Regions from separate parts of the Streptomyces sp. NPDC085460 genome, predicted to be linked through region 3. Evidence: riboswitches for the same ligand, from Rfam matches in the RefSeq annotation. Region 3 holds a riboswitch; each other region holds the start of a gene.
What was found. A riboswitch is a leader RNA that binds a small molecule or an ion and turns the genes downstream of it on or off. The one in region 3 is predicted to bind cobalamin.
Positions count from the first base shown of each region.

Region 1: another riboswitch for cobalamin. It lies ahead of ACIGHB_RS12085 (energy-coupling factor ABC transporter permease); the one in region 3 lies ahead of metE (5-methyltetrahydropteroyltriglutamate--homocysteine S-methyltransferase).
Region 2: another riboswitch for cobalamin. It lies ahead of metE (5-methyltetrahydropteroyltriglutamate--homocysteine S-methyltransferase); the one in region 3 lies ahead of metE (5-methyltetrahydropteroyltriglutamate--homocysteine S-methyltransferase).
Region 4: another riboswitch for cobalamin. It lies ahead of ACIGHB_RS12880 (acyl-CoA thioesterase); the one in region 3 lies ahead of metE (5-methyltetrahydropteroyltriglutamate--homocysteine S-methyltransferase).

Region 1 covers NZ_JBITTO010000004.1:218,384-225,382, forward strand. The annotation lists gene ACIGHB_RS12060 (hypothetical protein) at 23-937, opposite strand; gene ACIGHB_RS12065 (S1 family peptidase) at 1,013-2,098, opposite strand; gene dhaK (dihydroxyacetone kinase subunit DhaK) at 3,001-3,993, shown strand; gene dhaL (dihydroxyacetone kinase subunit DhaL) at 4,001-4,630, shown strand; gene ACIGHB_RS12080 (PTS-dependent dihydroxyacetone kinase phosphotransferase subunit DhaM) at 4,627-5,034, shown strand; cobalamin riboswitch at 5,196-5,418, shown strand; gene ACIGHB_RS12085 (energy-coupling factor ABC transporter permease) at 5,447-6,142, shown strand; gene ACIGHB_RS12090 (energy-coupling factor ABC transporter substrate-binding protein) at 6,142-6,486, shown strand; gene cbiQ (cobalt ECF transporter T component CbiQ) at 6,493-6,999, shown strand, end outside.
Region 2 covers NZ_JBITTO010000001.1:676,595-683,593, forward strand. The annotation lists gene aceA (isocitrate lyase) at 1-769, shown strand, start outside; gene aceB (malate synthase A) at 875-2,467, shown strand; gene ACIGHB_RS02920 (3-hydroxybutyryl-CoA dehydrogenase) at 2,464-3,357, shown strand; gene metE (5-methyltetrahydropteroyltriglutamate--homocysteine S-methyltransferase) at 3,493-5,817, opposite strand; cobalamin riboswitch at 5,985-6,210, opposite strand; gene ACIGHB_RS02930 (AMP-binding protein) at 6,502-6,999, opposite strand, start outside.
Region 3 covers NZ_JBITTO010000019.1:33,425-40,423, forward strand. The annotation lists gene ACIGHB_RS32685 (malate synthase A) at 1-1,045, opposite strand, end outside; gene ACIGHB_RS32690 (hypothetical protein) at 1,125-1,460, opposite strand; gene metE (5-methyltetrahydropteroyltriglutamate--homocysteine S-methyltransferase) at 1,570-3,894, opposite strand; cobalamin riboswitch at 4,062-4,284, opposite strand; gene ACIGHB_RS32700 (short-chain fatty acyl-CoA regulator family protein) at 4,388-5,818, opposite strand; gene ACIGHB_RS32705 (MmgE/PrpD family protein) at 6,006-6,999, shown strand, end outside.
Region 4 covers NZ_JBITTO010000004.1:394,060-401,058, forward strand. The annotation lists gene ACIGHB_RS12860 (response regulator transcription factor) at 1-131, opposite strand, end outside; gene ACIGHB_RS12865 (sensor histidine kinase) at 128-1,453, opposite strand; gene ACIGHB_RS12870 (ABC transporter ATP-binding protein) at 1,805-2,545, shown strand; gene ACIGHB_RS12875 (ABC transporter permease) at 2,542-4,893, shown strand; cobalamin riboswitch at 5,020-5,176, shown strand; gene ACIGHB_RS12880 (acyl-CoA thioesterase) at 5,248-5,691, shown strand; gene ACIGHB_RS12885 (VTT domain-containing protein) at 5,752-6,237, opposite strand; gene ACIGHB_RS12890 (GtrA family protein) at 6,797-6,999, shown strand, end outside.

The sequences.
Region 1 (6,999 bases), on a different contig from region 3:
GACTCCCCCGGTCGCCCGGAAGTCAGCGCCAGCTCGGTGACGGGCCGCCCGGCTCGCCGTACGGCACAGGGCGACCCGTGAAGGCGTCCAGCAACACCCGGTCACCCATAGGCCGGTCGAGTCTGACGGTCAGCTTCTCGCCGTCGAGTCGGCCGGTGCAGGGTCCGTCGTCCACGCCGGCGACGGATGCGGAAAGCACCACGCTGCCGCTCGTCTCCAGCACCGTCACCCTGGGCCCGTCGTCGCACGCTCCGTGATCCGCCTGCACGGTGACAGAACGGCCGTCGGCCGACATGTCGACCAGTCGGCGCAGCGGTGTCAGGTTCCGTGAGGATGTCTGCGGGGCTGGCGCGATGGGAGGTTCGGAGAGTCTCGACGGTGCGACGGCCGCCTGTTTGAGCGGGGTGTCGTATCCCTCCAGGGTGAAGAGCCAGGCGGGGACAGTGGCCGGGCCGCGGTGGGTTGCCAGCGTCATCACGCCCGGTTCCGCCCGCGTAACCGTGAGGTGCGGGCCGGGGCCGCTGGTGCGGTCGAGTGACGCGTATGCCTCCCGTGCGCCGGTCAGGGGTGCCTTGAGGGAGCCGCCACGCTCCCACGTCACCGTCCCGACCCCCGGTGAGACGGCGGGGAGTTCGCCGCGCAGCATGAAGCTCCGGGTCTCGAAGGCACGTCTGTCTGCCTTGCCGCGTAGGCCGTTCTCCGGCGGCTGGACGTGCTCGTCCATCGGGTGGTAACCCCTGCTCCACGCCTTGGCGGCCTGGGAACCGTCCCAGGCGGCGGCCACCTCGCGCGCACGTGGCTGCGATGCCTCGGCCGCGCCCGAGCGGTTGCTGCCCCCGTTTTCCTCGCTGTCGCAGCCAGTGAGTGTCCCGGCGCCGACGACAAGCATGGTCATCGCCAGGAACAGGGGAACGGTGTGCCTGATACGTGTACGCATGGATCTCCCAGGGCTGCCGAGGACGGATGCGGGGGGGCGGGCGCAGTGCGAGATGGTGCGGCACCGCTCCACTCCTCAGATGACCTGGAGGCCGTACGCGGAGAGCACCTTCTGGACGGGGTGGTAATAGGTTTCGCGGTCCGACTGGGCGTCCGTGTCTCCGCAGGGCTGGTCGACGTAGTTACCGCCCGAGGTGATACCCAGGGCCGTGGTTCCCGTGAACAAGGCTCCGCCGCTGTCCCCGAGCTTGTTGCACAGGCTGGTCTTGATCATGCCCTTGAGCGTGATTCCGTCGCTGTAGGTGACGGTCGTGCTCGGCTGGAGGACCATCCCGTCGAGGTCCTGGCTCATGGTCCCCACACGCTTCACCTTCTCCCCGTCATAGGCGTACCGGGAGGTCGTGATCTGACCGGTCGAGGCGTCCCGGTACTGAATGGTTCCGTACGGGATGACGTTGGAGTTGAGGTACTCGACGATGGCGTAGTCGCCATCGCCGCCATAGCTGAACGTGGTCTGACGGCCCAGGTAGACCCCGTTGGAGCGCCGGTCCCAGTCGTAGTAGCCACCCACCATGCAGTGTCCGGCGGTGAGCATGTACGTCTTCCACGAGCCGTTCCGCACGTTGAACGCGGCGCTGCAGGTTCGGCTGCCCGAAGTGATGCCGAGGCCGCCGCGCATGACCTCGACGGTGCTCTGGAGCGTGCCGGGCTTGTTCTCCACGCTCACGGCGTCACCGTGCGTGGCGGCCACCTTCTCTATGCGGGCTCGGTCGGCTGCGGAAACCCCGTCGTAGATGCTGACGACCACCTGGTTGCCGCTCGGGTCGACCCCCCAGGCGGTGTTGGGGATACCCGCCAGACGATCCAAGTCCGCCTGAGCCGAGTTCAGTTCGTCGGCACTATGGGCAACGACCTTCGCGGCCCCACCCGCCTCTCGCACCGACCGCGCGGCGGTCTCGTCGGTGACGGCGACCACCAACCGACCGTTCTCGTAGTAGACGCCCGCCATGCGGTCGTCTCCCAGTTCGGCGGCCAGAGCCGTGGCCCGGGCAGGGTCCATGAGCGGCTCCGGGGCCGCCTGGGCGCCGGGTACGGCAAGCGCCACGAGCATGACACCTGTCGCCATCGTGATTCCCGTGCGGCGTATCTGGCGTCTCAGCATGCGAAGTCCCCCAACAGAACAAACTGATCAGTGGTGTTCGAGGGACGACACTGTCTGCGGTCGATGGCCGGGGGGCGAACAGGAATCGTCCACACATACGGGTGAGTAAGGCTTGGCCGATCCATATCGGTTCTTGGCAGATTCCGAGCTGAGATGGGGCACCTGCCCGCCAGTCCAGACCCGGCCCCTCGAACCCAGGAGGCCCACGTGCCCGCCCCTTCGGTCACCATCACCTGCGAGTTCAGCGGCAGCGTCGTGGCAAAGGGCGCCCCTGATGACCTCTCCGCATCGCTCCTGAGGCACGCCGGCTTCCAGCAGATCGGCGGCGAGTGCGGTCAGCAGTGCCGAGGGGGCGGCGTCGGCGACCTGCGGGCCGTGGGCCGTGGCGGGGTGCATGAGGGTGAGGAGTTCGGTCAGGGACTGCCCGCGCCCAGGGGCAGCGTGTCCTCGGGCAGGATCGGGGTGCGGTGGCTGTGGGAGTCTGCGGCGGCGCTGGTCAGGTCGAACCGGTCGGCGGTGCGCTGGGTGAGCCAGGCTGTGGCCGGCCGGTGGCAAACGGGTTCTCGTACGACGACAGTGGGCGCGCCCGGGGTGTGGTGCAGGCCCGCCGTGCGCCAGCTGCGCGGTGACCCTGCCCGGCCGGCACAGGCTCTCTTACGCGCACCGGTGCGCGACCTCACTCCCAGGCAGATAATTGCGCCATCATGCACAAGTGCAAAGAGCACCCAGTCCGACTCACCCCTGACGGGTGGTCAATAAAGTCAGCTACAGGTCAGCATCAGTACCGCTCGGGATCGCCCCCGGGCGCCGCGATCCGCCAAGATCAACAAACGGTCTCACCTACTGTGACCTGCGTAAAGCCTGCTCAGTCACCTACCTGCTAGTCGCACCAGGAGGTATCCATGAGGATGCTGATCAACGTGCCCGAGACCGTCGTCGCCGATGCCTTGCGCGGGCTGGCCGCCGCGCACCCCGAGTTGACCGTGGACGTCGAGCGGCGGGTGGTGGTGCGGAGGGACGCGCCGGTGGCCGGGAAGGTCGCCCTGGTGTCGGGGGGCGGGTCCGGGCACGAGCCGCTGCACGCGGGGTTCGTGGGGCCGGGGATGCTCGACGGGGCGTGCCCCGGGGAGGTGTTCACGTCGCCCGTGCCGGACCAGATGGTGCGGGCCGCCGCCGCGGTGGACAGCGGGGCGGGGGTGTTGTTCGTGGTGAAGAACTACACCGGGGACGTGCTGAACTTCGAGATGGCCGCCGAGCTCGCCGAGGACGAGGGCATCCAGGTCGCCCGGGTGCTCGTCGACGACGACGTGGCCGTCACCGACAGCCTGTACACGGCGGGGCGGCGCGGGACCGGCGCCACGCTCTTCGTGGAGAAGCTCGCCGGGGCGGCGGCCGAGGAGGGCGCCCCGCTGGAGCGGGTGGAGGCGCTGGCCCGGCGGGTGGTCGCGCGGTCGCGGTCCTTCGGCGTCGCGCTGAGCGCCTGCACCACGCCCGCCAAGGGCAGCCCGACCTTCGATCTTCCGCCCGGGGAGCTGGAGTTGGGCGTCGGCATCCACGGCGAGCCGGGGCGGGAGCGGCGCGGGATGATGACCGCGCGGGAGATCGCCGAGGTCGCCGTCGACGCGGTCCTGGACGACCTGCGGCCCTCGGATCCGGTGCTGCTGCTCGTGAACGGGATGGGCGGGACGCCGCTGCTCGAACTGTACGGGTTCAACGCGGAGGTACGGCGGGTGCTCGACGCGCGCCGGGTGCCGGTGGCGCGGACCCTGGTGGGGAACTACGTGACCTCGCTCGACATGGCCGGGTGCTCGGTGACCGTGTGCGCGGCCGACAAGGAGCTGCTGCGGCTGTGGGACGCGCCGGTGTCGACGGCCGCGCTGCGCTGGGGCCGGTGAGCGGGCGATGACGGAGGCGTACGGTGCCGCGTTCGCGGTGCGCTGGATGGAGACGGTGGCGGCGGCGGTGGACCAGGAGGCGGGCCGGCTGACCGAGCTGGACGCGGCGATCGGCGACGCGGACCACGGCGCCAATCTGCGGCGCGGGTTCGCCGCCGTCGCCGACGCGCTGGCGAAGGAGCCGCCCGCGACACCCGGCGGGGTCCTCGTGGCCGCCGGACGGCAGCTGATCTCCACGGTGGGCGGGGCCTCGGGGCCGCTCTACGGGACGCTGCTGCGCCGGGCCGGCAAGGCGCTCGGCGACGGTGACGCGGTGACGCGGGCCGAGCTCGCGGACGCGCTCGCGGCCGGCGTCGCCGCCGTCGGGCAGCTCGGCGGGGCCGTACCGGGCGACAAGACGATGCTGGACGCGCTGGTCCCGGCCGTGGCGGCGCTGCCCGAGTCCTTCGCGGCGGCGCGCGCCGCGGCCGGCGAGGGCGCGCTCGCGACGGTCCCGCTGCGCGCCCGCAAGGGCCGGGCCAGTTACCTCGGCGAGCGGTCGGTCGGCCACCAGGACCCGGGGGCGACCTCCTCGGCGCTGCTGTTCGCCGCGCTGGCGGAGGCGGCGGAGGAGGCGGCGGAGGGGGCGGCCGGATGAGCGGGGCGAGGGTCGGGATCGTGCTCGTCTCGCACAGTGCCGCCGTGGCGGCGGCGGTCGCGGAGCTGGCCCGGGGGCTCGCCGGCGGCGGCGACCTGGCACCGGTCGCGGCGGCGGGCGGCACGCCCGACGGCGGTCTCGGTACGAGCTCCGAGCTGATCGCCGCGGCGGCGAGGGACGTCGACGCGGGGGCCGGCGTGGCCGTCCTGGTGGACCTGGGCAGCGCGGTCCTGACGGTGAAGGCCCTCCTCGCGGAGGGCGACGAACTCCCGGAGGGCACCCGGCTCGTGGACGCCCCCTTCGTGGAGGGCGCGGTGGCCGCCCTGGTGACGGCGAGCGCCGGCGGCGGCCTGGACGCGGTGACGGCCGCGGCGTCGGAGGCGTACGCCTACCGCAAGGTCTGAGACGGGGAGAGGGGGCCGCCCCGGCTGGGTTCCACGCCGCCGGGGCGCCCTCGTCCGAGCAGCAGCAAGCACTAGGACGCGTTCCACGCTAGTGCGAGGGTCTGACAACGGGTCCCGCGCCACCGGGCCCGGCGAGGATGTCCGAGCGCGAGTGACCGACCCCGCATTGTGATGAAGCAGGTCAACACACTAATGTCACAGCGCCTTGGTGTTCGGGAAACCGGTGCAGTACCGGTGCGGCCCTCGCCACTGTGATCGGGAGGTCCGGCTCCTTCCCCTCGGGGAAGCCACTGCTCCGCCGCGGGAGACCGTCGCGGGGTGGGAAGGCGGAGTCGGGCGTCATGACCGTCAGCCAGGAGACCGGCCAGGGCGCGTTGTCCATCCACGAGGTGCTGGAGAGGGTCTCCCGATCATGCATATCGCCGAGGGGTATCTGCCCCCCGTCCATGCGGCCGCCTGGGGCGTCGCATCGGCTCCGTTCGTCGTCCACGGCGTCCGGGCGCTCACCCGCGAGGTGCGCGCCAACCCCGAGTCCACGCTGTTGCTCGGCGCCGCCGGCGCCTTCACGTTCGTCCTGTCCGCGCTCAAACTGCCGTCCGTGACGGGCAGTTGTTCCCATCCTACGGGTACGGGTCTGGGCGCCATACTGTTCCGGCCGCCGATCATGGCGGTGCTCGGCACCATCACGCTCCTGTTCCAGGCGCTGCTGCTCGCCCACGGCGGGCTGACCACGCTGGGGGCGAACGTCTTCTCGATGGCGATCGTCGGCCCCTGGGCGGGATACGGCGCCTACGTGCTGCTGAAGCGGTCCGGGGCGCCCCTGATGGTGAGCGTCTTCTTCGGCGCGTTCGTCGCCGACCTGTCCACCTACTGCGTGACCAGCGTCCAGCTGGCCGTCGCCTTCCCCGACCCGGGCAGCGGCATCGCCGGTTCGCTGGCGAAGTTCGGCTCCATCTTCGCGGTGACGCAGATCCCGCTCGCCGTGAGCGAGGGGCTGCTGACCGTCCTCGTGGTGCGGCTGCTCATGCAGGCCAGCAAGAGTGACCTGCTGCGTCTGGGCGTGCTCGCCCGGACGGAGCCGAAGCGACGCGAGGAGGCGGCGGCGTGATGAGCCGGAACGCGAAGATCAACACCCTGCTGCTCGCGCTCGTGGCGGTGCTCGCCGTCGTGCCGCTGGCGCTCGGGCTCGGCGACCACAAGGAGGAGCCGTTCGCCGGCGCCGACGCGGAGGCCGAGACGGCGATCACCGAGATCAAGCCGGACTACGAGCCGTGGTTCAGCCCGCTGTACGAGCCGCCGTCCGGCGAGATCGAGTCGGCGCTTTTCGCCCTCCAGGCGGCGCTGGGCGCCGGTGTCCTCGCGTACTACTTCGGGGTGCGGCGCGGCCGTCGGCAGGGCGAGGAGCGGGCGGCGGCCCGCGAGGAGAGCGGCGCACCCGGCGCGGAGGCGTAACCGCCGATGCTGCCGATCGACGCGGCGGCGCACAGCAGCCGCTGGCGCCGCCGCCATCCGGCGGAGAAGGCGGCGCTCGGTCTCGGTCTGACCCTGTGCGCGGTGTGTCTGCCGCCGTGGCCGGGCGCGCCCCTGGTCGCGGCGGCCACGCTCGCCGTGCTGCTCGGCCCGGCCGGTGTGCCGGGCCGGCAGCTGTGGCGGGCGTTCCGGATCCCGCTGGGCTTCTGCGTCACCGGGGCCGTCCCGCTGCTGTTCGCGGTGGGCGGCCCCGGCGGCGTCGTGGCCTGGGCCCCGGACGGGCCGGCGCACGCCGGGGAGCTGCTGCTGCGGACGGCCTCGGCCTCACTGGGGGTGCTGCTGTTCGCGTTCACCACACCGGTGTCGGACGTGCTGCCGCGCCTGGTCAGGGCCGGGGTGCCGGCGCCGGTGGTGGACGTGGCCCTGGTGATGTACCGGATCGTGTTCCTGCTGCTCGACGCGCAGGCCAAGGTGCGGCAGGCGCAGGCGGCGCGG
Region 2 (6,999 bases), on a different contig from region 3:
GGCCGGCGCGGCGGGCATCCACTACGAGGACCAGCTGGCCTCCGAGAAGAAGTGCGGCCACCTCGGCGGCAAGGTCCTCGTGCCGACCGCCCAGCACATCCGCACCCTGAACGCGGCCCGGCTCGCCGCCGACATCGCCGACGTCCCCACCCTGATCGTCGCCCGCACCGACGCGCTCGCCGCCACCCTGCTGACCAGCGACATCGACGAGCGCGACGCGCCGTTCGTCACCGGCGAGCGGACCTCCGAGGGCTTCTACCACGTCCAGAACGGCATGGGCCCGGTGATCGCCCGCGGCCTCGCCTACGCCCCGTACGCCGACCTGATCTGGGTCGAGACCGGCACCCCGGACCTCGGCCAGGCCCGCGAGTTCGCCGAGGCCCTGCACGCCCGCTACCCGGGCAAGATGCTGGCGTACAACTGCTCGCCGTCCTTCAACTGGAAGGCGGCCCTGGACGACGACCAGATCGCCAAGTTCCAGCGTGAACTCGGCGCCATGGGCTACAAGTTCCAGTTCATCACCCTGGCCGGCTTCCACTCCCTCAACCACGGCATGTTCGACCTGGCCCGCGGCTACGCCGAGCACGGCATGACCGCCTACGTCGACCTCCAGGAGCGCGAGTTCGCCGCGCAGGCACAGGGCTTCACCGCCGTCAAGCACCAGCGCGAGGTCGGCACCGGCTACTTCGACCTCGTCTCCACCGCCGTCAACCCCGCCTCCTCCACCACCGCGCTCACCGGCTCCACCGAGGAGGAGCAGTTCCACTAGGACGCCTCCGCCCCGCCGGCCGCCGCCCGGCCGCGGGCCCGTGAACAGTGGGGGCCGGACGACCGTCTCCGTACGGCCCCCACTCCACCCTCGTCAGGAGACCCCATGTCCACCACCGTCACCACCCGCCAGGTCCGGGTCCTCGCCGCGCCGGGCCACCGCCACGACGAGATCCTCACGCCGGAGGCCCTCGACTTCATCGGCCGGCTCGACGCGGCCTTCGCCCCCCGCCGCGAGGCCCTCCTCAAGGAGCGGGGCCGCCGCAGGGACCGCCTGGTCTCGGGGACCCCGCTGGACTTCTCCGTCGCCACCTCCGCCATCCGGGCGGACCCCGACTGGCGCGTCGCGCCCCCGGCTCCCGGACTCACCGACCGCCGCGTCGAGATCACCGGACCGCCGGACCGGCGCATGACCGTGAACGCGCTCAACTCCGGCGCCCGCGTCTGGATGGCGGACTTCGAGGACGCGACCGCGCCCACCTGGGAGAACGTGATCGGCGGCCAGCTGAACCTGCTCGACGCGATCGAACGGCGGATCGACTTCACCACGCCCGAGGGCAAGGAGTACCGCCTCGGCGACACCCCGGCGACCATCGTCGTCCGGCCCCGGGGCTGGCACCTGCTCGAAGAGCACCTGGAGATCGACGGCCGGCCCGTACCGGCGTCCCTCGTCGACTTCGGCCTGTACTTCTTCCACTGCGCCCAGCGGCAGATCGACGCCGGACACGGACCGTACTTCTACCTCCCCAAGCTGGAGAACGCGGGCGAGGCACGGCTCTGGAACGACATCTTCGTCCTCGCCCAGGACCTCCTCGGCATCCCGCGCGGCACCGTCCGCGCCACCGTCCTCATCGAGACGATCACCGCCGCCTTCGAGATGGAGGAGATCCTCTACCAGCTCCGCGAGCACAGCTCCGGACTCAACGCCGGCCGCTGGGACTACCTCTTCAGCCTCATCAAGACCTTCGGCCACCGCACCGACTTCCGGCTCCCCGACCGCGCCCAGGTCACCATGACCGCCCCCTTCATGCGGGCGTACACCGAACTCCTGGTCCGCACCTGCCACAAGCGCGGCGCCCACGCCATCGGCGGCATGGCCGCCCACGTCCCCAGCAAGGACCCCGAGGCCAACACGGCGGCCCTGGCGAAGGTCCGGCTCGACAAGGAACGCGAGGCAGAGGACGGCTTCGACGGCTCCTGGGTCGCCCACCCGGCGCTCGTGCCCGTCTGCCGCGAGGTCTTCGACGGCGTCCTCGGCGCGCACCCCCACCAGCTCGACCGGACCCGCGACGACGTCACGGTCACCGCCGCCGACCTCCTCTCCGTCCGGCGGACCAGCGCCCCGCCCACGGCGGACGGCGTCCGCGCCAACGTCGCCGTCGCCCTGCGGTACTTCGACGCCTGGCTGCGCGGCCACGGAGCCGTCGCCCTCTACGGACTGATGGAGGACGCCGCCACCGCCGAGATCGCCCGGACCCAGCTGTGGCAGTGGCTGCGGCACCGGACCGTCGACCGGGACGACCTGCTCGCGGTCATCCGCGAGGAGTGCGCGGCCTTCGAGAAGGAACAGCCCGACGCCCTCGTCACCGAGGCCAGGGCCGTCCTGGAGCGCGTCGCCCTCGGCCGGGACCTGCCCGCCTTCTTCACCCCCGACGCCTACACGCGCCACCTGGTCCGCCGCCAGGAGGCCCGCGCATGACCACGATCGACAGGGTCGGCATCGTCGGCGGCGGCCAGATGGGCGCCGGCATCGCCGAGGTGTGCGCCAGGGCGGGACTCGACACCGTGGTCTGCGAGGCCGACGCCACCGCCGCCCGCGCGGCGCGGGAACGCGTCGCCGGCTCCCTGGAGCGCGCCGTCCGGCGCGGCGGCCTCGACCGGCTCGCCGCGGAGGACGCCCTGGCCCGCCTGGTCTTCACCGGCGACCTGGACGACCTCGCGGACCGCCGGCTCGTCATCGAGGCCGTGACGGAGGACGCCGACGCCAAGATCGCCGTCCTCGGCGCCCTCGACAAGATCGTCGCCGATCCGGAGGCGATCCTCGCGACCAACACCTCGTCCCTGCCCGTGATGCGGCTGGGCATGGCCACCGGCCGCGCGGACCGGGTCGTCGGCCTCCACTTCTTCAACCCGGTCCCCGTCCTGCCGCTGGTGGAGCTCGTCTCCTCCCTGCACACCTCGCCGCACACCGTGGCCACGGTGGAGGCGTTCGCCCGCGACACCCTGGGCAAGACACCGATCCACTCGCGGGACCGGGCCGGATTCGTCGTCAACGCCCTCCTGATCCCGTACGTGCTCTCCGCGATCCGCATGGCCGAGTCCGGCTTCGCCACCGCGGCGGACATCGACGCCGGGATGGAGCTGGGCTGCGCCCACCCGATGGGCCCCCTGAGGCTGGCCGACCTCATCGGCCTCGACACCGTCGCCGCCATCGCGGAGTCGCTGTACGAGGAATTCAAGGAACCCCTGTACGCCACACCCCCGCTCCTGTCGCGGATGGTGCAGGCGGGCCTGCTCGGCCGCAAGGCCGGCAGCGGGTTCCACACCTACGGCCGGGACCAGGGACCCCGGCGCCGCCCACCGGGCTGAGGGGCCCGGTGGCCTGTGGAGGAGAGGGTGCGGCGGAGCTGTCTCCGCCGCACCCTTTCGCGCTGCGGGGGAGCCGGCGCCGACCGGCTCCCCGAGCCGCCGGTGGCGGCCGGGAGCCGGGGCGCCCGTGCGGCCTCAGCCGTTGTCGGCCGGCAGGTCCTCGCGTACGGCGCGGGCGGCCGCGACGAGGTTCTCCAGGGAGGCGCGGGTCTCGGTCCAGCCGCGGGTCTTCAGGCCGCAGTCCGGGTTGACCCAGAGCCGCTCCGCGGGGATGGCCCGCAGCCCGGTGCGCAGCAGCCCCGCGACCTCCTCCGCGTCCGGGACGCGCGGGGAGTGGATGTCCCAGACGCCGGGCCCGGCCTCGCGGGGGTAGCCGTGGGCGGCGAGTTCACGGGCGACCTGCATGTGCGACCGGGTGGCCTCCAGGCTGATGACGTCGGCGTCGAGGTCGTCGATGGCCTGGACGATGTCGCCGAACTCGGCGTAGCACATGTGGGTGTGGATCTGGGTGTCCGGCCGGACCCCGCCGGTGGTGAGCCGGAACGACTCGGTCGCCCAGGCGAGGTACCCGGGGTGGTCGGCGGCCCGCAGGGGAAGCGTCTCGCGCAGGGCGGGCTCGTCGACCTGGATGACCGAAGTGCCCGCGGCCTCCAGGTCGTTCACCTCGTCGCGCAGGGCGAGGGCGACCTGGCGGGCGGTGTCGCCGAGCGGCTGGTCGTCGCGGACGAAGGACCAGGCCAGCATGGTGACCGGGCCGGTCAGCATGCCCTTGACCGGCTTGGCGGTCTGCGCCTGGGCGTAGGTGGTCCAGCGGACCGTCATCGGCTCGGGGCGCGAGATGTCGCCGGCCAGGACCGGCGGCCGGACGTAGCGGGTGCCGTACGACTGCACCCAGCCGTGCTGGGTGGCCACGTAGCCGTCCAGCTGCTCGGCGAAGTACTGCACCATGTCGTTGCGTTCGGGCTCGCCGTGGACCAGGACGTCGATCCCGGTCTTCTCCTGGAAGGAGAGGACCTCGCGGATCTCGTCCCTGACGCGCTCCTCGTACGACGCGGTGTCGATCCGGCCGGCGCGCAGGTCGGCGCGGGCGACGCGGAGCTCGTCGGTCTGGGGGAAGGAGCCGATGGTGGTGGTCGGCAGCAGCGGCAGGCCGAGATGCGCGCGCTGGGCGGCGGCGCGCTCGGCGTACGGCTGGGAGCGCCGGCCGTCCGTGTCGGTGACGGCCTCGACCCGGGCGCGTACGGCCGGGACGCGGGTGATCGGGGACTCGGCCCGGGAGGCGAGATCGGCCCGGTTGGCGGCCAGTTCGGCGGCGATGGCGTCGGTGCCCTGGGCGAGGCCGCGTGCGAGGGTGGCGATCTCCGCGGTCTTCTGCCGGGCGAAGGCGAGCCAGCGCCGGACCTGGGGGTCGATGTCGTTCTCGGCGGTCGCGTCGAGCGGGACGTGCAGGAGCGAGCAGGACGCCGCCACGTCGACGCGGTCGGCGAGACCGAGCAGGGTGGCGAGGGTGGCCAGGGACTTCTGGTAGTCGTTGATCCAGATGTTGCGGCCGTTGACGATGCCCGCGACCAGGCGCTTGCCAGGCAGTCCGCCGACCGCGGCGAGGTCGTCGAGGTTGGCGGCGGCGCGCTCGGTGAAGTCGAGGGCGAGGCCCTCCACGGGGGCTGAGGCGAGCACCTGGAGCGCGTCGCCGAGCCGGTCGAAGTAGGAGGCGACGAGCAGCTTGGGCCGGTCGGTGAGCGTGCCGAGATCGCGGTAGGCGCGGGCGGCGGCGTTCAGCTCGGCCGGAGTGCGGTCCTGGACGAGGGCGGGCTCGTCCAGCTGAACCCACTCGGCGCCCGCCGCGCGCAGGTCGGCGAGGACCTCGGCGTAGACGGGCAGCAGCCGGTCCAGGAGGGTCAGCGGGTCGAAGCCGGCGGCGACGCCGGGCGCGGGCTTGGCCAGCAGGAGGTAGGTGACCGGGCCGACGAGCACCGGGCGCGCCGCGTGCCCCAGGGCCAGGGCCTCCTTCAGCTCGGCGACCTGCCGGGAGGAGTCGGCGGTGAAGACGGTGTCGGGGCCGAGTTCGGGGACGAGGTAGTGGTAGTTGGTGTCGAACCACTTCGTCATCTCCAGGGGCGCCACGTCCTGCGTGCCCCGGGCCATGGCGAAGTAGCCGTCCAGGGCGTCGGCGGCCACGGCCTCCCGGTGCCGGGCGGGGATGGCGCCGACCATGACGCTGGTGTCCAGGACGTGGTCGTAGGACGAGAAGTCGCCGGTGGGCACCTCGGTGATGCCGGCGTCGGCCAGCTGCCGCCAGTTCGACCTGCGCAGCTCGGCGGCGGTGGCCCGGAGGGCGTCGGCGGTGACGCGGCCCTTCCAGTACCCCTCGATCGCCCTCTTCAGCTCACGGTTCGGACCCTGGCGGGGGTAGCCGTACACGGTGGCTCGAACTGCCGCGGTCGCGGGCTTCGCTGTCACGGAACTCTCCTTCGCGAGTTTGTGTCCGGAACATCCCGGCGGGGGACGCGGACGCGAAGGAATACGACGGAACGCGCGGCTCACGCCGCGGTGGAACACCGCACGTGCCGCTCGCCGTGTACGCCGACCCGCCCACGAGGTCACCGGAATGGCCGTGCGCGGAGTACGTCCGCGTACGGGCAACGGGCAGGTCTTCGGACTCGCGGGCACACCGGCCTCTGACGAGGCAGGCACCTACTGGCCGTCGCTTCCCAGGACCGTTCTCCGGTCCCAGTGCGTATGACGGCGGTCGTTCCCGCTCACCGCTGCGGGGCAGTCCCGGATTCCCACCGGGTTCCCTCTTACGACGTTCCCGCCTGGATGACGGGACGAACCAGCTGCGGACGCCACCCTAGCCGCGCACGAGCCCAGCGGTGACGAGATCCCACCATGCGGACGTCACCATGAGAACCGTCCCGGACCCGCACCACGTGGAGAGGGACCTCGCGGCACAGGCGCTGGTGATCCGGCTGGGTTCCGGCCGGCGGTTCACCGCCTACGCCGACGTCGAGCTGATCGACGCGCTCACGAAGGACCGGCCCGGCGCGCGTCGGTTCGTCGTCAACACCCTCGGGCCGCCGGCCGAAGTCGGCACAGCCCTGCGGCAGGCACGGCATCTCCGTACCGCAGTCGGAAAGGGAATCGTCAGCTCAGCAGCGCTCGGAGCCTGCGCCGGTCGGGCTTTCCCACGGACGTGTGGGGGATGTCGGCCAGCAGGTGGACCACGGTCGGTGCGTACTGGTCGCCTTTGCGGGCGGTGACGAAGGCATGGATCTCGTCGTGGGTGATGTCGTGGTCCCGGGCGGGCACCACGGCGGCGTGCACGTGCTCGGTCGCATCCTGGTCGGGCACGCTGAAGACGGCGCACTGGGCGACGGCCGGATGGGTCAGGAGCACCGCTTCGACCTCGCTCGGGTAGATGCCCCCGCCCGCCACCTTGATCATGTCGTTGCACCGGTCGACGAGGAAGAGATAACCGCTCTCGTCGAGGTATCCGACGTCGCCGGTCCGCACCCAGCCGTCCCGCATGACCTCCGCCGTGAGCTCCGGCTGCTTCCAGTAGCCGGACATCATCCCCGGGGAGCGGGCGACGATCTCCCCCTGCGTCCCCGCGGGTACGGGTTCACCGCGCTCGTCGCGGAT
Region 3 (6,999 bases):
GCTGCTGCCTTGAGGGCGCTTGCGCCGGACCCGGCGGGCGTACGGCCAGCAGGTCGGCGGCGCGCACCGGCGCGTCGTCGGTCACAGGGGTGATCTCGGTGAGATCGCCCGTTGCGCGGGCGTTCCTGCGCTCGCAGGTGCGGACGATGAGCGCGGCGTACGACCGCATGCAGGGCGCGGTCAGGGAGGTATCGGACCCGTCCGGAAGCAGGAAGGGGGTCCGGTGGCCGAAGGCACCGATCACGCTGAAGAGGTAGTGCCAGGGATCGGTGGCGAGTCCGGAGCTGTGCTCGCGCAGTTCGTAGAGGATCTCCTCCATCTCGAACGCGGCCGTGACCGTGTCGATGACGACGGTGGCCCGGACCGTGCCGCGCGGGATGCCGAGGAGGTCCTGGGCCAGGAGGAACACGTCGTTCCACAGGCGCGCCTCGAACCGGTTTTCCAGCCCGGACAGGTGGAAGCAGGGGACGGAACCAGCGGAGGTCAGGAGCCGCGCGCAGTGGAAGAAGTACAGGCCGAAGTCGACGAGCGTGGCGGAGACGGGAGGGCCGTCGCCCCTGAAGCGTTCCTCCTCCAGGTGCCAGCCGCGGGGGCGGACGACGAGGGTGGGGGCGGTGCGGCGTCGGCAGACGTCGAGGAGGGTGCGCTGACCGGCGAGGATGTTCTCCCGGAGCGGGGAGGGGACCTCCGTGAAGTCGGCGATCCACACGTCGGCACCGGAGGCGAGGGCGTGCGCCGCCGCTCCGGCGTTCGGCGGCCCCGTGAACTCCCTTTGCCGGCCAGTCAGGCCCGGCGCCGGCGGCGCCACCCGCCAGTGCGGATCGTCGCGGACGGCCGAGGTGGCACGGGGGAAGTCCAGCTGACGACCTGAGGCCAGGCTGTCGGAACGGTGACCGCGCGCCGTGAGGATCTCGCGGCGACGGCGTGCGAACGCGGCGTCCAGCCGCGCCACGAAGTCCAGCGCCTCGGGGGTCAGGATCTCGACGTGGTGGTCACCAGGGGGGCCGGGGACTCCGACGTGTTGGCTCGTATCAGGGGTGGACATGCTGTGTTTCTCCGTCATCAGGCCGCTTTCGCGGGATACCAGGACGCGCCGCAACGGTCTCGCCGCTGGGTCCAGGCCGTCACCGCCTCCTCCGCAGTCCCGCACGGTCGCGGCTCTTCCCGGCCACACGATGGGCGCGCGCGATGAGGTCGGGTGCCGAGGAGAGCAGCGCGGTCACCGGACGCCCAGCGTCCGCGGCCGGCCCGCACCCGGTGACGCGCTCCGCTTCGAGTGCGGTGACCAGCGCCGACAACAGGTCGTTCGTGACCTTGAGCGTCTCGCGGACGATACGCAGCCGGGATCCCAGCGCCCCGACCTGACGGCGCATGGACAGGAGGGCGGCGTATTCCTGGGGTGTCAGCGCCACCATGGGCTGCCCGTCGACGGTGATGTGCCGGGGTTTCGGCTTCGCCACGTGAGCACCCTTCGTCACCCGCGTTTCGTGATGGCCAGGCCGTGCCGCTGCTGTCCGGCGGGTCGCCCGGGCCGGACGGCGAAGCGTCCGGTCCGGGCTTGCGGGGGTGTCAGCCGTTGTCGGCGGTCAGTCCCGCCCTGACCTCGCGGGCGGCGGTGACGAGGTTTTCCAGAGAGGCGCGGGTCTCGGTCCAGCCGCGGGTCTTGAGTCCGCAGTCGGGGTTGACCCAGAGCCGCTCGGCGGGGATGGCCTCCAGGCCCTTGCGCAGCAGCGCGGCGGCCTCCTGCGTGCTGGGGACGCGGGGGGAGTGGATGTCCCAGACACCCGGACCGGCCTCGCGCGGGTAGCCGTGCTCGGCGAGTTCACCGGCGACCTGCATGTGGGAGCGGGCGGCTTCCAGGCTGATGACGTCGGCATCGAGGTCGTCGATGGCCTGGACGATGTCGCCGAACTCGGCGTAGCACATGTGCGTGTGGATCTGGGTGTCGGGCCGGACACCGCTGGTGGAGAGCCGGAAGGATTCGGTCGCCCAGTCGAGGTAGGAGGCGTGGTCGGCGGCCCGCAGGGGAAGCGTCTCGCGCAGGGCGGGCTCGTCGACCTGGATGACCGAAGTGCCCGCGGCCTCCAGGTCGTTCACCTCGTCGCGCAGGGCGAGGGCGACCTGGCGGGCCGTGTCGCCGAGCGGCTGGTCGTCACGGACGAACGACCAGGCGAGCATGGTGACCGGACCGGTGAGCATGCCCTTGACCGGCTTGCTGGTCTGCGCCTGCGCGTAGGTGGTCCAGCGCACCGTCATCGGTTCGGGGCGGGAGATGTCCCCGGCGAGGACCGGGGGCCGGACGTAGCGGGTGCCGTACGACTGCACCCAGCCGTGCTGCGTGGCGACGTAGCCCGTGAGCTGCTCGGCGAAGTACTGCACCATGTCGTTGCGTTCGGGCTCGCCGTGGACCAGGACGTCGATCCCGGTTTTCTCCTGGAAGGAGAGGACCTCGCGGATCTCGTCCTTGATCCGCTCCTCGTATCCGGCCGTGTCGATCCGGCCTGCGCGCAGGTCGGCGCGGGCCACGCGGAGTTCGTCGGTCTGCGGGAAGGAGCCGATGGTCGTCGTCGGCAGCACCGGAAGGCCCAGGTGGGCGCGCTGGGCGGCGGCCCGCTCGGCGTACGGCTGGGAGCGGCGGCCGTCCGCGTCGGTGATCGCGGCGGTGCGGGCGCGTACGGCCGGGTCGCGGGTGATGGCGGAGCCGGTACGGGAGGCCAGGTCCGCCCGGTTGGCGGCCAGTTCTGCGCTGATCGCGTCGGTGCCGCCCGCGAGGCCGCGGGCGAGGGTGACGACCTCGGTGGTCTTCTGGCGGGCGAAGGCGAGCCAGCGACGGATCTGCGGGTCGATGTCGCGCTCGGCGGTCGCGTCCAGAGGGACGTGCAGGAGTGAGCAGGAGGCAGCCACGTCGACGCGGTCGGCGAGACCGAGCAGGGTGGCGAGGGTGGCCAGGGACTTCTGGTAGTCGTTGATCCAGATGTTGCGGCCGTTGACGATGCCCGCGACCAGGCGCTTGCCGGGCAGTCCGCCGACGCCCGCGAGGTCGTCGAGGTTGGCGGCGGCGCGGTCGGTGAAGTCGAGGGCGAGGCCGTCCACGGGGGCTGAGGCGAGCACCTGGAGCGCGTCGCCGAGCCGGTCGAAGTAGGAGGCGACGAGCAGCTTGGGCCGGTCGGTGAGCGCGCCGAGGTCGCGGTAGGCGCGGGTGGCGGCGTTCAGTTCGGCCGGGGTGCGGTCCTGGACGAGGGCGGGCTCGTCGAGCTGGACCCACTCGGCGCCCGCCGCGCGCAGGTCGGCGAGGACCTCGGCGTAGACCGGGAGCAGCCGGTCGAGGAGGGTGAGCGGGTCGAAGTCGTCGGCCACGCCGGGGGCGGGCTTGGCGAGGAGGAGGTAGGTGACGGGGCCGACGAGGACCGGGCGGGCGGTCAGGCCGAGGGCGAGCGCTTCCTTCAGCTCGGCGACCTGCTTGGCGGAGTCGGCGGTGAAGACCGTGTCCGGGCCGAGTTCGGGGACCAGGTAGTGGTAGTTGGTGTCGAACCACTTGGTCATCTCCAGTGGCGCGACGTCCTGGGTGCCGCGGGCCATGGCGAAGTAGCCGTCGAGCGCGTCCGCCTCGACGGCGGCGCGGTGGCGCGCGGGGACAGCGCCGACCATGACACTGGTGTCCAGGACGTGGTCGTAGAACGAGAAATCACCGGTCGGAACCTCGTGGATGCCGGCGTCGGCCAGCTGCTGCCAGTTCGAACGGCGCAGGTCGGCGGCGGTGGTCCGGAGGGCGTCGGCGGTGATGCGGCCCTTCCAGTACCCCTCGACGGCCCTCTTCAGTTCGCGGTTCTGACCCTGGCGGGGGTAGCCGTACACGGTGGCTCGTGCTGCCGCGGCTGCGGGCTTCGCTGTCACGGAACTCTCCTTCGCGAGATGTGTCCAGAAACATCCCGGATGACGAGACGCGGACGCGAAGGGAACGACAAAACGCGCGGACCATGTCACGGGAAGACTCCGTGCACGCCGCTCGCTGTGTACGCCGACCCGCCCACGAGGTCACCGGAATGGCCGCGCGCGGAATCGTCCGCGTGCGGGCAACGGGCAGGTCTTCGGACTCGCGGGCACGCTCTCCTCCCGGAGGGCACCTACTGGCCGTCGCTTCCCAGGACCGTTGTCCGGTCCCAGTGCGTATGACGGCGGTCGTTCCCGCTCACCGCTGCGGGGCAGTCCCGGATTCCCACCGGGTTCCCTCTTACGACGCATCCCGCCTGGCGGACGGGGCGAACCAGCTGCCCGGCCAGACTAGGGTGCCGGTCTCCCAGCGGCGAGCCCGTGTCCACCATACGGACGATGAAATGAGACAGATGGCCGGAGTGAGGAGGGACGCCGGGCGGCGAACCGCACGGTTTCAGCGCTCGGACACCACCGGGTACGGCACCAGGGCGCGCCGGTCGGGGTCGACGGCGAGGACACCGCCGGCGGGCGGCCGGGCGCGCTGGGCGCAGTCCTGGCGTTCGCAGATCCGGCAGCCCAGACCGATCGGGGTGGCGGCGCGGGGGTTGTGCAGGGCGATTCCCTCCGCGTAGACCAGGCGTGGCGCGTGGCGCAGCTCGCAGCCCAGCGCGACGGCGAAGTCGGCGCGCGGCGCGTGGTGGCCGAATCCTCCCCTGGCCACCGTCCGGGCGATCCAGAAGTACTTCTTGCCGTCCGGCATCTCGGCCACCTGGGTGAGGATCCGGCCGGGCGCGGAGAACGCCTCGTACACGGTCCACAGCGGGCAGGTGCCGCCAAGACGTGAGAAGTGGAAGTCGGTGGCGGACTGCCGCTTGGAGATGTTGCCCGCGCGGTCGGCCCGCAGAAAGGAGAAGGGCACCCCGCGGCGGCCGGTGCGCTGGAGCGTGCTCAGCCGGTGGCAGACCGTCTCGAATCCGACGCCGAAGCGTGCCTGGAGCAACTCGATGTCGTAGCGGAGCTCTTCGGCCGCCGTGTGGAAGGCGGTGTACGGCATGAGGACCGCGCCGGCGAAGTAGTTGGCGAGGCCGATGCGTGCCAGACCCTCCGCCTGGGGTGAGGTGAGCGCGGCCGCGTCGACCAGCTGGTCGAGGAGCGCCCCGTGCTCCAGGAACGCCAGCTGCGTGGCGAGTTGGAAGGCGCTCTGCCCTTCACTGAGCCAGGGGGAGATCAGGAGTACGCCGCTGTCCGCGTCGAAGCGACGGGCGTCGGCCGACCGCTCCGGGCCCGACCGGAGCACCTTGATGCCGTGCCCGACTGTGAGACGTTTCGTGAGGGCGTCCGCCGCGCGGCCCGCGCGGCCGATGCCGAGGGCCTCGGCGATCGCCTCGGCCTCCGTCTCCAGGGCGGCGAAGTGGTTGTGGTGGGCGTAGAAGAAGTCCCGTACCTCGTCGTGGGGTTCGGCGGGCAGCAGCCCCGCGGTGTCCTCGGGTGAGGCAAGGGCCGCCACCCGTTCGGAGGCGTCCCGGTAGCGCTGATGGAGGGTGACGAGGGCGCGGGCCACCTCCGGATGGTCACGGGCCACGTCGGCGATCTCGTCCTGCGCTATCGGGGCGCCGCAAGCCTCGTCCCCGAGGGCCGCCCGCAGGTCCGTGGCCAGACGCTCCTCCTCGGCCTCGGAGAAGAACTCCGGATCGATGCCGAACACCTCGGCGATCCGAAGCAGCACGGGCGCGGTCAGCGGACGCTGGCTGTGCTCGATCTGGTTGAGGTAGCTGGTGGACAGACCCAGGGTGCGCGCGAGCTCGACCTGGTTCATGCCCCGCTCGCGACGCAGCCTGCGCAGTTTCGCGTGCGCGTAGATCTTCCTTCCGGCGGCCCGTCCCATGCGAATCAGGCTCCTCTCCTGCTGCCCCCTTCATGTGAAGGTAGCATCCGCAGATTTCGCAAGATTCGCAGTTTCGCAGCTGTGGCATGGACGGATTACGCACAGTGGCTCCCTCGATCCGCCCCCTGTCGGCGGGGAAGACTCGCTGACGTACACGCCATCCACCGCACCCGCCGCGAGGAGTCCCGTGATCGACCACCAGGTACGCGTCCACCCCAGCGCCGACCGCCTGCCCCGCGAGGAGCAGCTCGCCTGGAAGCTGGCCGTCGTGGCCACCGGCACCCAGGAAGCGCCGGACCTCGACGCCGAGGCATCGGAGATGGTGATCAACCGGATCATCGACAACGTCGCGGTCGCGGTCGCGTCGCTGCGCCGCCGCCCGGTCGCGGTCGCCCGAACCCAGGCCGCCGGCCACCGGGCGGCTCCGGGCGCCTCGGCCTTCGGACTCCCGGCCGGGACCCTGCTCTCCCCCGAGTGGGCGGCCTGGGCCAACGGCACCGCCGTACGCGAGCTGGACTTCCACGACACCTACCTGGCCGCCGACTACTCCCACCCCGGCGACAACATCCCCCCGCTCCTCGCGGTCGCCCAGCACACCGGCCGCTCCGGGGCCGACCTGCTGCGCGGCATCACCGCCGCCTACGAGATCCACGTCGCCCTGGTGAAGGGCATCTGCCTGCACGCCCACCGCATCGACCACGTCGCCCACCTCAGCGCCGCCACCGCCGGCGGCGTCGGAGCGATGCTGCGCCTGGACACCGAGACCGTGTACCAGGCCATCCAGCAGGCCGTGCACACCACGACCGCGACCCGGCAGTCCCGCAAGGGTGAGATCTCCAGCTGGAAGGCGTTCGCCCCGGCCTTCGCCGGGAAGGCCGCGATCGAGGCCGTGGACCGGGCCATGCGCGGCGAGGGGTCGCCCTCGCCGATCTACGAGGGTGAGGACGGCTTCCTCGCCTGGATGCTCGACGGCCCCGAGGCCTCCTACACCGTGACGCTGCCCGAGCCCGGCGAAGCGCGCCGCGCGATCCTCGACACGTACACCAAGGAGCACTCCGCCGAGTACCAGGCCCAGGCGATCATCGACCTGGCCCGGGGACTGCGGGAGAAGGCCGGGCCGCTGGACAAGGTCCGCTCGATCGTGCTCCACACCAGCCACCACACGCACCAGGTGATCGGCT
Region 4 (6,999 bases), on a different contig from region 3:
TCGACCGCTTCGACGCCGTTGGTCGCCTCGGCGACGACGTCGATGCCGTCGGCGCCGAGGATCATCCGGAATCCGGTGCGGACCAGGGTCTGGTCGTCGGCGAGGACCACGCGCGGCGGCGGCTCGGTCACGGTGCCTCCAGGGGGATCAGGGCCTCCACACGGTAGCCGCCCGCCGGACGGGCGCCGGCGGCCAGCGTGCCGCCGTAGACGGCGAGTCGCTCGCGCAGCCCGATCAGGCCCCGGCCGTTGCCGCCGGCCGCGCCGGGCCCGGGACGGCCGCCGGTGTCGGTGACCTCCACCCGCAGCAGCTCCGGACCGTACGCGACGGTGACGGCGGCCGTGGCGCCGGCCGCGTGCTTCACCGCGTTCGTCAGCGCCTCCTGCACCACCCGGTAGGCGGCGAGCCCGATGCCGGAAGGGAGTTCGCGGGGCGCGCCGGTCACGGTCAGCGCCACCGGCAGTCCCGCGTCCCGCACCCGTCCGACGAGCGCCTCCAGTTGCCCGAGGCCCGGCTGGGGAGCCAGGTCCTCCTCCGGCGCGCCGTCCGGCTCCGCCTCCGCGTCCCGCCCCTCGCCCTCACCGGCCATGGTGAGCAGCCCCATGACGTGCCGGAGTTCGGTCATGGCCGAGCGGCCGCTCGCCTCGACGGCGAGCAGCGCCTCTCCGGCCTGCTCGGGCGAGGTCTTCATGACGGTGCGGGCCGCGCCCGCCTGGATGATCATGACGCTGACGTTGTGGGTGACGACGTCGTGGAGTTCCCGGGCGATCCTGGCGCGCTCGTGCGCGACGGCCCTGCGCAGCGCCTCGGCCTGTTCGCGTTCGAGGGCGGAGATCCGGGTGCGGCTCTCGTCGGTGCGGAGCTTCCAGGTGCGCACGCCGACGGCGGCCATGGCCATCGGGACCAGGATGAGCAGGGCGATGTACTCGTTGGGGACGATCGGCGTGACCGCGTTTCCCGACGTGCCGACGAGGACGACCGAGACCGGCAGCGCCACCAGGGTCGCCGCCCGGTACGGGCTGTACACGGCGGCGCTGTAGACGGCGAGGACGTACGCGTAGAAGGTCAGCCTCAGGACGCTCTGCGGGGTCGCCAGGGTCGCCGCCGTCACGACGCACAGCACGGCGAGCGGCAGGCGGCGGCGGAAGGCGAGGGCGCCGGAGGCGACGACCGCGAGCGAGACCATCCAGGCGCCTCCGGCGAACCCGGACGGCCGGGCCAGGACGTGCACGACGCCGGGCGGGCTCTCGCGGATCACGACGACGCCGATGTTGTCGATGCCGTAGTGGACGGTGACGACGCCGAAGAACAGCGCCAGGACGAGGTCGGCGTGCCGGGCGCGCCGGCTGAGCCGCGGGGGCGGGCCGGTCGGGACCGTCACGTCGCGGACCGCGTCACGGACCGCGTCGCGAGCCAGGCCCCGCAGCCGGGCCGCGGTCGTACGCACGTTCATCACCGGCTCATTGTCGCCGTCGCCCGCACCGGGGGGATCCGCCGCCGGAAGGGGTTCCGGCGGCGCGCGTACACCGCTCGCCTACCTCTCGGGGATGACGTCCCGGGGAGTCATGCCGGCGCGGTACGGAAAGGGGTCCGGGCGGCCGACGCGGGCCGGGCGGGCCGGGTCCTAGCGTTCGGGCGACCGGGGCGCCCTGCCGTCCCCGGCGGCCTCCGCCACCGCCGGAGCGGCGGGCGGAGGCGTCCCCTCCCCCGTACCCGACTCCGGTGGCCTCCGCCGCCGCAGTCCCGGGCGGAGGCCACCCCTCCCCCGTACCCGCCCCCTCCCCCGTACCCGAGGAGCCCATCCGTGACCGCACCGGTGATCGAACTGCGCGGGGTGACCCGCCGCTACGACGACGGGCCGCCCGCCCTGCACGACGTGTCGCTGACCGTGATGCCCGGCGAGGCCGTCGCGGTGCTCGGCCCCTCCGGCAGCGGCAAGTCGACGCTCCTCCACCTCATCGCCGGCCTGGACCGGCCCGACGCGGGGACCGTCACCGTCGACGGGGTGCGGGTGGACCGCCTGAGCGAGGCCGGGGCGGCGCTGCACCGGCGCGCGGGGGTCGGCATGGTCTTCCAGTTCTTCCACCTGCTCGACGATCTGACCGTCACCGAGAACGTCGTCCTGCCCGCACGCCTCGCGGGCACCGCGCGGCGCGCGGCCGAGGCGCGCGCCGCGGAACTCCTGGAGCGCCTCGGCATCGACCGGCACGCCCGCGCCCTGCCCAACCGCCTCTCCGGTGGCGAGCGCCAACGCGTCGCCGTCGCACGGGCGTTGATGAACCGCCCGGCGGTGCTCCTCGCCGACGAGCCGACCGGTGCGCTGGACTCGGCCGCCGGGGAGGACGTCGGCGCGCTGCTCGCCGCGCTCCACGCCGAGGGGCGGACCCTCGTCGTCGTCACCCACGATCCGGCGCTTGCCCGGTCCTGCGCGCACCGCACGGTGCGGATCACCGACGGCCGGATCACGGAGGACGGCCCGGCGCGCCTCCCTTCGCCGTCCGGCACCGCCGGGAGCCTTCCGTCCGCCGCCGGGGAGGTTCGGTGAGGGCGCTCGGCGGGGTGGTGCGCGCGGGGGTGCGCCGGCGGACGCAGTCGCTCCTGATCGGGCTCGCCGCGATGACGGCGGTGGCCGCCTCCGTCCTGGCCGGCTCCCTGATCGTGGTCTCCGGCGACCCCTTCCGCGACGCCTTCGCCCGGCAGAACGGGGCGCACCTGTCCGTGGAGTTCGACGCGGAGGCGGTGAGCGCCGGGCGGCTGGCGGGCTCCGGGGAGGCGGCGGGGGTGAGCGCGGCGGCGGGCCCGTTCCGCACGGCGACGGTCACCCCCCGCGCCGACGGGTCCGGTCCCGGGTGGCCGGTGACCGTGGCAGGGCGGCCCGATCCGGGCCGCGAGGTGGACGCGGTGGCGCTGCTCGACGGGCGGTGGGCCGCGGGCCCCGGGGAGATCGTGCTCTCCGCCGACGCCCCGCTGTTCCCGGTCCTGGGTCTGAAGGTCGGGTTCCCCGGGCGGTCCGGCGACACGACGCTGACGGTGGTCGGAGTGGCCCGCTCGGTCACCGGGACCGCCGACGCGTGGGTGGTCCCGGAGCAGATGCCGGCGCTCGCCCCGTCCGGCGGCGGGGGGTTCCAGATGCTGTACCGCTTCGCGGACGCGGGCACCGCCGAGGCCGTCGCCGCCGGCGGGAGGGCGGTGACGGCGGGGCTGCCGGCCGGGGCGGCCGCCGGCGAGCGGTCGTGGCTGACCGTCGCGGGGGACGCCGAGCGCGACACCGCCCTCTACGTGCCGTTCCTCATGGCGTTCGGCGCGCTCGGCCTGGTCATGTCGGTGCTCGTCGTCGGCCACGTCGTCGCGTCGGCGGTCGGCACGGGGACGCGCCGGATCGGCGTCCTGAAGGCCGTCGGCTGCACCCCGGCCCAGGTCGTCCGCGCGTACGTCGGCCAGGCGCTGGTGCCCGCCGCCGTCGGCACGGCCGTCGGCGTGCTCGCCGGTCATCTGCTCGCGGTGCCCGTCCTGGCCGAGGCCGAGGAGGTGTACGGCACTTCCTCGCTGGCCGTCGCGCCCTCGGTCGACCTGGCGGTGGTCACCGGGGTGCTCGGCCTGGTGGCGGCGACCGCGTGGGCGAGCGCCCGGCGGGCGGGCCGGCTGCGCACGGTCGACGCGCTCGCCGTCGGACGCGCCGCCCCGACGGGGCGCGGGGGGCGGGCGGCCCGCCTGGCCGGGCGCCTGCCGCTGCCGCAGCCGGTCGCCCTGGGCCTGATGCGCCCCTTCGCCCGGCCGCTCCGCGCGCTGGCCATGGGCACGGCGGTCCTGTTCGGCGCCGTCGCCGTCACGTTCACCGTGGGGATGAGCGCCTCGCTCGGCGAGGTGATGAAGGCCAAGACCCACGACGTGGCGGACGTCACCGTGCCCGAGCCCCGGCCGGCCCCCGGCCCTCCCGGCACCGGGGCCGCCCCCGGGCCGCCGCCGAAGGTCGATCCCGCGGCCGTCGGCGCGGCGGTCGCGGCGACCCCCGGCACCGGGCGGTACTACAGCGCCACGACGGTACGGGCGACGGTGTCCGGCCTGACCGGCCTCGTCGAGGTGGTCGCCTTCACCGGCGAGGCGTCCTGGGGCGGGTACACGATGGTGTCGGGCCGCTGGTTCGGCGCGCCCGGCGAGGCCGTCGTGCCGACCCCGTTCCTGACCGCCACCGGCACCCGCGTCGGCGACACCGTCACCCTGAGCGGGATGGCCGAGCCGGTCACGGTACGGATCGTCGGCGAGGTCCTCGACCCGCGCAACGACGGCATGCAGGTCTTCACCGACGTCGCGAGCGTCGCCCCCGCGCACCCCGACCCGACGCCGACCAGTCACCACATCGCGGTCGCCCCGGGCACCGACGTACCGGCCTACGTCGAGGCGCTGAACGCGCGTCTGGCGCCGCTGGGGGCCACCGCTCGGACCGGCGGGCTCCGCTCGGGCGGCGACATGGTCGTGACGCTCCGGGTGCTGGCGGCGCTCCTGACCCTGGTCCTCGTCGCCGTCGCCGCGCTCGGCGTCCTCAACGGCGTGCTGCTCGACACCCGGGAGCGCTTCCGGGAGATCGGCGTGCACAAGGCGCTCGGCATGACCCCCCGGCAGACCGTGGCGATGGTCCTCACGTCGGTCGCCGTGACCGGGACGGCCGCGGGTGCCCTGGGCGTACCGCTCGGGGTGGCGCTGCACGGCCGGGTCCTGCCGGCGATGGCCGACGGCGTGGGGCTGCGTCTGCCCGCCTCCGTCATCGACGTGTACGGCGCGGGCGAGCTCCTCCCGCTGGCCCTCGGCGGCCTGCTCATCGCCGCCCTGGGGGCCCTCCTCCCCGCCGCCCGGGCCGCCCGGACCCGTACGGCCACGGCGCTGCGCACGGAGTAGCCGGGGCGGGACAGGGGGAGGGTCCGCGCGGGCGGCGGCGGCGCGTACGCTGGCGGGTGCAGCTGGTTCGCCCCCGTCCTCCCCCTGGCCCGAACGGCATGGGGATCCCGTGACGGACGGCGTCGCAAGAGGGAACCCGGTGGGAATCCGGGACTGCCCCGCAGCGGTGAGCGGGAACGACCGCCGTCATACGCACTGGGTCCGGGGAGGACCTGGGAAGCGACGGCCAGTAGGGGTCCGCCGGGTGGAGATCCGGAGGGCGTGCCCGCGAGTCCGAAGACCTGCCCACTGTCCGCGCGCCGGCGACCCGTGCGCGCGGTGCCGCACCGCCGCGACTCGCGAAGGAGAGTTGACGTGGCCGATCGTGCCGTCTCCGCATCCCCCCGACCCGCCAAGACCCCGGACGACTCCCGGGTGGTGCTCGCCCACATCATGAGCGAGCACGACACCAACCTGTACGGCACCATCCACGGTGGCGTCATGATGAAGCTGATCGACGACGCCGCCGCGGCCGCCGCCGGGCGTCACGCCGACGGACCGGCGGTGACCGTGTCGGTCGACCGGATGACCTTCCTCGCCCCGGTCCGGGCCGGGGACCTGCTCAGCGTGGAGGCGGGTCTGGAACGGGCCGGGCGGACCTCGATGACCGTCGGCGTCCGCGTGACCGCCGAGCGCTGGAACAGTTCCGGCCCGGCCACGGAGGTCGCGACCGCCTTCCTCACCTTCGTCGCCATCGACGCCGAGGGTTCCCCCCGCCCGGTTCCCGCCCTGCACGTGGTGAACGCCGGCGTCTCCTGATCCCGGCGGGGACCGCGCTGGACGCGCCCGGTCGTCAGGACAGGCTGTCAGGACCGGTCGTCAGGACAGGCCGGGTTCGTCCGCGTCCGGCGCGGTCGTCGCCGCGCGTCGCCTGCGGTACGCCACGAGCCCGCACGCCCCGAGGAGGAGGACGGCCACCCCGGCCACGCCCAGCGCCGTGTGCCGGGCGAACAGCGCGCCCAGAGCGGCGAGCGCGCCGATCCCGACGGTGGCGTAGATCAGGGCCCAGGCCGCTCCGCCCACGAACAGCGCGGGAAGGTAGCGCGGCAGCGGCATGCGCATGGTGCCGGCGAGGAAGTTGGCGGCGGTCTGGAAGCCGACGGTCAGGAAGGAGACGGCCACGACGGGGGCGCCCCACCGCTGGATCGCGGTCTCGACGCGCTGGAACTTGGCGGAGGAGATCCGCTCGGCGAACCTGCTGCGGCGGGCGCCGGCGCCGGCGAGCCAGCCGACGGCGAAGGTCCCTCCGGCCCTGAGCAGGACGATCACGTAGAGAGTCGCGGCCGTCATCGCGATCTTACCCACGACGCCTCGTCCCGGTCAGTAGCCGCGCGCGTCCCGCCACCGTGGCCCCACGAAGGGCACCAGCCCGGTCTCCGCCTGTCACCTGCGCTCCGCCTCTGCCCGTCGCGTGCCCCGAGCCCCACCGTACCGGCACGCGAACCCGCCTCCACCACCGAGCGGAAGCCACCCGGCAAGGTCACCCTAACCGAACGCGCGTACGCCGGATCGGGCCCACCCGGACAGAGCCTGCCCCGCCCCCAGTGCTACCCACGCCGCCCACGCCTCACCCTCCCGCCCGGGCGGCCGCCGCGCGTGCGAGCGGAAAGGCGTCGACCCGCGTCCCGTGCGCCGTGGCGCAAAAGTGGCACCACTGCGATGCCACACGAAAACCCCAGCTCCACGCGGGTTCGACCCCACCCCAAGGGGCCGATTTCGGCCTGACGCGCCACGTGATGCCAAATCATGAAGACACTGGCGCCATCTATGTGCCATCATGGCACCACTGGCGGCACATTCCTCGGTGGTCCGAGTCGAGGGATGCGCACCTCGCGACGCTCGCCATGGAGAGGGGGGTCGGGCCATGCCGACAGCGCGGAGCCGACGGCAGGCGGCACCCGGCACCGCCACCGCCTTCACCCGTTTCGTGCTCTGCGGCGGCGGAGTGGGGGTGGCCGCCGGGTTCGCCGTGACGGCGCTGGGCGCCTGGATCCCCTGGGTGCTGGCCAACGCCCTGGTCACCGTGGTCTCCACGGTCCTCTCCACCGAACTGCACGCGCGCTTCAC